DNA from 2 places in the Pantoea sp. PA1 genome. Region 2 is predicted to be linked to the other one. Evidence: riboswitches for the same ligand, from Rfam matches in the RefSeq annotation. Region 2 holds a riboswitch; the other holds the start of a gene.
What was found. A riboswitch is a leader RNA that binds a small molecule or an ion and turns the genes downstream of it on or off. The one in region 2 is predicted to bind thiamine pyrophosphate.
Positions count from the first base shown of each region.

Region 1 (3,944 bases), on a different contig from region 2:
TCGCTTTGTATTCCGGCAAATAGCGCCCGGCTTGTCGCATCATCCATACCGGCGTGACATCCACCGGCTGACGTAACAGGGCACGCAAATAACGATCGTTCTTCAGTTCACTCATCTCAACACTCTCTCAATAACAGGCGTGTAGTGTAGCACTTTCACACTTCAGCGCGGCACAGGGCGACAGTATCTTCAATCAGGCGGCGTGCCACGGTGCCGGGTGGAGGCAGCAGGGGAAGGTCATCAAAACGGAACCAGGCCGCATCCAGCAGCTCTTTGCCATCATGCTGCAGATCGCCGCTGTCATACTCCGCCATGAAGGCGGTCATCAGGGATTGCGGAAAGGGCCACGGCTGAGAGGTCACATAGCGCACGTTTTTGACGCGGATGTTGCTCTCCTCCATCACTTCGCGGGCTACGGCCTGCTCCAGCGTCTCACCGACCTCCACAAAGCCGGCCAGCACGGTATAGACCTTGTTGCGATGGCGGGCATGATTTGCCAGCAGGATTTCATCACCGCGACGGATAGCCACGATGATGCAGGGGGCGATTTGCGGATAGTAACGCTCACGGCAATGACTGCACAGGCAGGCAAATTCATGCCTGCTGTGATGCATTTCATGGCCGCAGTAGCCGCACCAGCGATGAGAGCGGTAAAACTCCGCCAGCTGCACCCCCCGCCCCGCCAGCTGAAACAGTCCGACATCCTGATCGATCAACTGCCGCACGGAGAACATATCGGCAGAGCGTGACGCACAAATCAGCCAGACATTTTCGCCCTGCCACTCTCCGATAAGGCGTGCTTTACTGCCAGTCAGACCAAAATTTTCGGCGTTTCCGTGGGGTAAATCACCTTGTGGCAACCAAAGTTTCTGTTCATGGCTGACAATCCACCATCCAGCGTCTACGCTTGAGATTTCGCATTGCATTTATTTCGTCATCCTTAGCGTCAAATCGTACGCTGAAGCCCTGATGTTAAGTGTGTTGATAAACAACTATAACTCACATGGAGTCAGATATGCTTAACCAGTTAAACGTCCTGGCTGAACGCGTAGGTGGCAGTAATGAGCTGGTCGATTCCTGGCTCGAAGCCCGTCGCCAGCTGCTGGTGACCTATTATCATCTGGTCGGCCTGAAGCCCAACAAAGAAGCCCTGACCCGTCTCGATGAGCAGGCGCTGGACAACTTCTGTCACAGCCTGGTCGATTATCTTTCGGCCGGTCACTTCAGTATTTATGAACGTGTTATCAGTGAAATGAACGGTGACAGCCCGATGATTGCGGCTGCGCAGATCTATCCGCCACTGGAAGCCAACACCGAGCGGCTGATGCAGCTCTATGATGGTCACCTGCAACAGGCGATAGACGATGAAAACTGCATGACTTTCCAGCAGGCGCTTTCAGAAGTGGGCGAAGTGCTGGAGTCGCGCTTCACGCTGGAAGATAAGCTGATCCAGCTGGCATGGGATAATCAGCTGGCTACCCCGCCGGTTGCCAATGACAGTCAGATTGCCCGTCCCGCTTAACCGGTATCACCACCAAAAGGGTTGAGATTATCCACTCGCCCTTTTATGCTGAAGAGGTTCCGAGGCCACTACGCCGACGAACCTTTTTTATTTTTTGCTGTGAAAAACACGATTTTTACGCCCGATCTGCCGGTCAGATTGGTGTGTAGAAAGCGCTTCTTGTCGGAGTGCCCAGCCGGGCTGAGACCGTTAATTCGGGATCCGCGGAACCTGATCAGGTTAGAACCTGCGAAGGGAACAAGAGTAAATTTTTACGGTATGCCAGCATTCTTATGCTGCCGATACCGCTACTCCTTCCGAACTCCGGACAAGCATCGTTCCCCATGAACAGGAAGATTGCTATGTCTGACCCAAAAATGACCCGTCGTGAACAACGTGCCCAGGCGCAGGAATTTATCGATTCCCTGCAAAGCGGCAGTGCATTTCCCCAGTCCCGTCGCATCTGGATAACCGGCAGCCGTGACGATATTCGCGTTCCGATGCGCGAGATCACACTAAGCCCGACCCACACCGGTGGCAGCAAAGCGCAGCCGACCTATGAGCCAAACGAAGCGGTGCCGGTTTACGACACGGCAGGTGCCTATGGCGATCCCGCAGCACAGATCGATGTTCATCGCGGCCTGGAAAAACTGCGCGCCCGCTGGATAGCGGAACGCGATGACAGCGAATACCTGCCACAAAACAGTTCCGGCTACACCCAGCAACGGCTGGCTGATGAGGGGCTGGACCATCTGCGCTTCGATCACTTACCGACGCCGCGCCGGGCCTGTGCAGGCCGCCGCGTCACCCAGCTGCATTATGCCCGCCAGGGGATCATCACCCCGGAAATGGAGTTTATTGCGCTGCGGGAAAATATGGGCCGTGAACGGATGCGCAGTGAAGTGCTGCTGCAACAGCATCCGGGCCACAGTTTTGGCGCGCATCTGCCAGCCAGCATCACACCGGAGTTTGTGCGGCAGGAGGTGGCAGCCGGACGGGCCATCATCCCTGCCAATATCAATCACCCGGAATCGGAGCCGATGATTATCGGCCGCAACTTTCTGGTTAAGGTGAATGCCAATATCGGTAACTCGGCGGTCACCTCCTCCATTGAAGAGGAAGTGGAAAAACTGGTCTGGTCGACGCGCTGGGGTGCCGATACGGTGATGGATCTCTCTACCGGCCGCTATATTCATGAAACGCGCGAGTGGATTCTGCGGAACAGCCCGGTCCCCATCGGCACAGTGCCGATCTATCAGGCGCTGGAAAAAGTGAACGGCGTGGCCGAGGCGCTGAACTGGGACGTTTTCCGCGACACGCTGCTTGAGCAGGCGGAACAGGGGGTGGATTACTTCACGATACACGCTGGCGTCCTGCTGCGTTATGTCCCGATGACGGCGAAGCGGCTGACCGGGATCGTGTCGCGCGGCGGATCGATCATGGCGAAATGGTGCCTGTCGCATCATCAGGAGAACTTCCTTTATCAGCATTTCCGGGAGATTTGTGAAATCTGCGCCGCTTACGATGTGTCACTGTCGCTGGGCGATGGTCTGCGGCCGGGTTCGATTCAGGATGCGAACGATGAGGCCCAGTTCGCTGAGCTGCGTACCCTGGGCGAACTGACGCGTATTGCCTGGGAATATGATGTACAGGTGATGATTGAAGGGCCGGGCCATGTGCCAATGCATATGATCCGCCGCAACATGACCGAACAGCTCGACCTGTGCGATGAAGCCCCCTTCTACACCCTCGGCCCGCTGACCACCGACATCGCACCGGGCTATGACCACTTTACCTCCGGAATCGGGGCCGCCATGATTGGCTGGTTTGGCTGCGCCATGCTCTGTTACGTCACACCTAAAGAGCATCTGGGGCTGCCGAACAAAGAGGATGTCAAACAGGGGCTGATCACCTACAAAATCGCGGCACATGCTGCTGACCTGGCTAAAGGCCATCCCGCCGCGCAGATCCGCGATAACGCCATGTCCAAAGCGCGCTTTGAATTCCGCTGGGAAGATCAGTTCAACCTGGCTTTAGACCCTCATACCGCCCGCGCCATGCATGATGAAACCCTGCCGCAGGAGTCAGGCAAAGTGGCCCATTTCTGTTCAATGTGCGGCCCTAAATTCTGCTCAATGAAGATTTCTCAGGAGGTGCGCGAGTTTGCGGCACGCCAGGATAGCCGCGCTGAACCGGTGGAAGTGGGCATGGCCCGGATGTCAGAGCATTTCCGCAGCCGCGGGGGTGAGCTTTATCACTCTGCCGATGTTATTGAGGAGGAGTAACCATGTCTGCCTTTCCTGCTACCGCCCCGCGCCTGGGGCTCTATCCGGTGGTTGACAGCCCCGCCTGGATTGAACGCCTGCTGACGGCGGGCGTGCGCACATTGCAGCTGCGCATAAAAGATCAGCCTGATGAGATTGCCGAACCCGCGATTGCTCAG
Region 1 is NZ_JBXGEE010000011.1:15,244-19,187, reverse strand. Features, by position in the region: gene hemE (uroporphyrinogen decarboxylase) at 1-115, opposite strand, end outside; gene nudC (NAD(+) diphosphatase) at 156-926, opposite strand; gene AC1V0D_RS21750 (Rsd/AlgQ family anti-sigma factor) at 1,016-1,522, shown strand; TPP riboswitch at 1,676-1,776, shown strand; gene thiC (phosphomethylpyrimidine synthase ThiC) at 1,864-3,786, shown strand; gene thiE (thiamine phosphate synthase) at 3,789-3,944, shown strand, end outside.
Region 1: linked by a shared signal. The riboswitch ahead of thiC (phosphomethylpyrimidine synthase ThiC) and the one ahead of thiM (hydroxyethylthiazole kinase) in region 2 are both predicted to bind thiamine pyrophosphate.

Region 2 (3,944 bases):
GGCGGCGGTAACTCTGGCGTGGAAGCGGCAATTGATCTGGCCGGTATCGTGGAACACGTGACGCTGCTGGAGTTTGCTGGTGAGATGCGTGCTGACCGCGTGCTGCAGGATAAACTGCGCAGCCTGAAGAACGTTGATGTGATCCTGAACGCGCAGACCACGGAAGTGAAAGGCGACGGCAGCAAAGTGACCGGCCTGCACTACATTGACCGTACGACGCAGACCACCCATGAGCTGCCGCTCTCCGGTATCTTTGTCCAGATTGGTCTGTTGCCGAACACCCCATGGCTGGAAGGCGCGGTTGAGCGCAACAAAATGGGCGAAATCATCATCGATGCGAAATGCGAAACCAGCCTGAAAGGCGTCTTCGCAGCAGGCGACTGCACCACCGTGCCGTACAAGCAGATCATCATTGCCAGCGGCGAAGGTGCGAAAGCGTCACTGAGTGCCTTTGACTATCTGATCCGTACCAAAACGGCTGAGTAAGTTTCATCAGCCAGGCAATAAGCCCTTCAGCCCCAGTGCTGAGGGGCTTTTTTTATGCGCCTGTTAATAGCCCGCCAGCGTCATCAGCATCATCCATACCGGCGTCGTCACGGCCGCAAACACCGTAGAGAAAAGCATACTGGCCGCCGCCGGGCCGGTAATGACATTGAATTTCTGCGACATCAGATAGACGTTAACCCCGACCGCCATCGACCCCAGTAACACCACCACTTTACTCTCCAGCGGGGGTAGACCGGTCAGCCACGCGATAGCCCATACCGTCATCGGTTGCAGAACCAGCTTCAGCAGGCAGATCGTATAACTCTCTTTTAAACCCTCCCGCACCCGATAATGTGCCAGGCTCATGCCCAGCGTGACCAGCGACAGGGGGGCCGCCAGCGAGGCCAGCATCCGCAGCGGTTCAGCGGCGATCTGCGGCAAGGGGTGCTGAAGAAAGCTCCAGGCCGTGCCGCTGAGAATGCCGACGATCAGCGGATTTTTCAGCACGCCGATCAGGGTGCGCCAGAGACCTGTCAGGGAAAAGCTGCCCTGTTTTGCCCACTCGACCGAAACGGTCAGCAGGGTCCAGAGGATGAGGCTGTTAAACACCAGCACCAGCGCCACCGGTGGCAGCGCTTCTGGCCCGAGCAGGACGGTAGCCACCGGGATCCCCAGCATCACGTTGTTGGAGAAGATACCCCCCAGCGCAAAGACCGAGGCGGCCACGCCGTCAAGCTTAAACAGCCGCGTCGCCAGCAGGCGTCCCACGATAAACACCAGCAGGCAACTGCCAAAGAAGGCCAGCAGCAGGCGCGCATCCACCGGCGGGCTTTGCGAGAAGGTACTCATCACCCGAAACAGCATGCAGGGCAGCGCAACGTTAAACACAAAGCGGTTCATGCCTTCGCTGATGCTGGCAGGCCATTTTCCGAAGCGTGTCAGCCCATATCCGAGCAGGATCAGGATAAACAGCGGGGCTGACAGGTAAATCTGATGGCTCAGGCTTTCAAACAGCAGTGGCATAAGAGGCGTCTGGGTAAACCATGGATAGTTATCAGACTAACAAATCGCTAACTAACTGTTAACTCATCCCTGCTTTGGAACAGGCCGTCGGGCGGGCTGTCAGCCTAACCAGCGACGCGCCTGCTGGTCACTGATGTCCCGGTAATAAACACGATGGATGGTTTCGCCGCAGCCCGCACAACGGGCCGAAATATAGGTGGAAAGGTAATGTCGGCCATTAGGGGCGATGGCGCCCTGGCGTTCGATTTGAATATCCTGCCATCGATGGCGGTGAGGAATAAGCGCTGACAATCGCATCATACATCCTGAGTAGTATGAAGTTCCGCTTCAGGAGTCGATAACTCCATGAAATAAAGTGTTTTTTTACAACGGTGTTTCGCGCAGGTTAATTATTATGAAATGGTCAGAGTCCGAGCGATGGCCAGGGCTCATGAGGCCTGACAGCAGAAGTACCTCTTAAGAGGTATCCCTGAGGCCCGCAGCATTAAGCCTTTTTTTGCACCATGGAACGTTGATCGGGATCATGCGTAAGGTTCCGTTCCGGTCATTTCGCTGGCGGCTGTTGCTTGCTTTCAGAGAACGGCTTGCCTATGCTGCAAACCGTAATTCGACTCGGGGTGCCCTTCTTTGTGAAGGCTGAGAAATACCCGTATTACCTGATCTGGATAATGCCAGCGTAGGGAAGTCTGATGCCTGACCGCATTCGCCTTCTTGTCCGCCGGTTGGGAGCTACGATGATACAGCCATCTCAACACCTTTCTGCCGCGCAGTTCGCGCCCCTTCTGCACACCTTTCGCCGTCAGTCACCGCTGGTGCACTGCATGACGAATGACGTGGTGCAGAACTTTACCGCCAACGTCCTGCTGGCACTCAATGCGTCACCCGCGATGGTGATCGATGCTGACGAAGCGGCACAGTTCAGCGGCTTTGCGGATGCCCTGCTGATTAACGTCGGGACGCTGACGCGCGAGCGTCAGCGGGCGATGCAGGCAGCGGTTAGCGCGGCGCGGGAGGCGGGCACGCCCTGGACGCTCGATCCGGTCGCAGTCGGTGCCCTGACGCTGCGCAGCGACTTCTGCCAGCAATTATTAAGTCAGCAACCGGCGGTGATACGCGGCAATGCGTCAGAGATTCTGGCGCTGGCGCAGCAGGCCAGTGGCGGACGCGGCGTGGATACGCTTCACCCGGCAGATGCGGCGCTCGACGCGGCGCGGCAGCTGGCGAAAGAGTGGAACTCGCGGGTCATCGTCACCGGTGAAGTGGACTACGCAACCGATGGTCAGCGCACTTTTGCCATTCGTGGCGGCTCTCCCATGCTGACGCGGGTCGTGGGAACCGGCTGTGCGCTCTCGGCGGTGGTGGCCGGGTTCAGCGCGCTGCCCGGCGATGGCCTGCTGAATATTGCCGCGGCCTGTCAGGTGATGGCGACAGCCGGTGAAAAGGCCGCGGGGCAGGCGAATGGGCCGGGCAGCTTTGCCACGGCGTTTCTGGATGCACTCTGGACCCTGGAGGGCGATCATGAAACGCATTAATGCCCTGACCATTGCCGGCACCGATCCCAGTGGTGGCGCAGGGATCCAGGCCGATCTGAAAACGTTCTCGGCGCTGGGCGCTTATGGCACCAGCGTCATCACTGCGCTGGTGGCACAAAATACGCAGGGCGTGCAGGCTGTTTATCGCATCGAACCGGACTTTGTCGCCGCCCAGCTCGATTCTGTGCTGAATGACGTGCGTATCGACAGCGCGAAAATCGGCATGCTGTCAGAAACGGCTATCGTGGAGCAGGTGGCGGCGCGGCTGAAGCAGGCGGCGATCCCTTTTGTGGTACTGGATACGGTGATGGTGGCGAAAAGTGGTGATGCGCTGCTCTCACCGGACGCCGTTGCCAGCGTTCGTGAGCGGTTGCTGCCGCAGGTTTCGCTGATCACTCCAAACCTGCCAGAGGCGGCGGCCCTGCTGGGTTGCGCCATTGCCACCGATGAGACGGAGATGCGCGAACAGGGGCGGGCGTTGCTGGCGCTGGGCTGTCAGGCTGTGCTGATGAAAGGAGGGCATCTTACAGCGGCGGAGAGTCCCGACTGGCTGATTACGCCATCGGCAGAGCAGCGGTTCAGCACACCGCGTGTAGAGACCCGTCATACGCATGGCACCGGCTGCACGCTGTCGGCGGCACTGGCCGCATTACGTCCGCGTCATGGCGGATGGGAGACGACGATTGAGGAAGCGAAAAACTGGCTGCAGCAGGCGCTGATGCAGGCGGATTCGCTGGAGGTCGGCAAGGGCATCGGGCCGGTTCACCATTTTCATCAATGGTGGTAAGAGAGACTGCCCGTCTCGCCCGGATAATCAGGCGAGGCGGGCACCCCTCGGGAGGGATTCAGGGGGCTTCAAACCAGGCGCTGTTGCGCTCAGCAATCGGGGTGATGGAGAAGATC
Region 2 is NZ_JBXGEE010000001.1:1,798,774-1,802,717, reverse strand. Features, by position in the region: gene ahpF (alkyl hydroperoxide reductase subunit F) at 1-486, shown strand, start outside; gene AC1V0D_RS08775 (AEC family transporter) at 550-1,509, opposite strand; gene AC1V0D_RS08770 (hypothetical protein) at 1,609-1,806, opposite strand; TPP riboswitch at 2,113-2,209, shown strand; gene thiM (hydroxyethylthiazole kinase) at 2,244-3,041, shown strand; gene thiD (bifunctional hydroxymethylpyrimidine kinase/phosphomethylpyrimidine kinase) at 3,028-3,828, shown strand; gene AC1V0D_RS08755 (GntR family transcriptional regulator) at 3,887-3,944, opposite strand, start outside.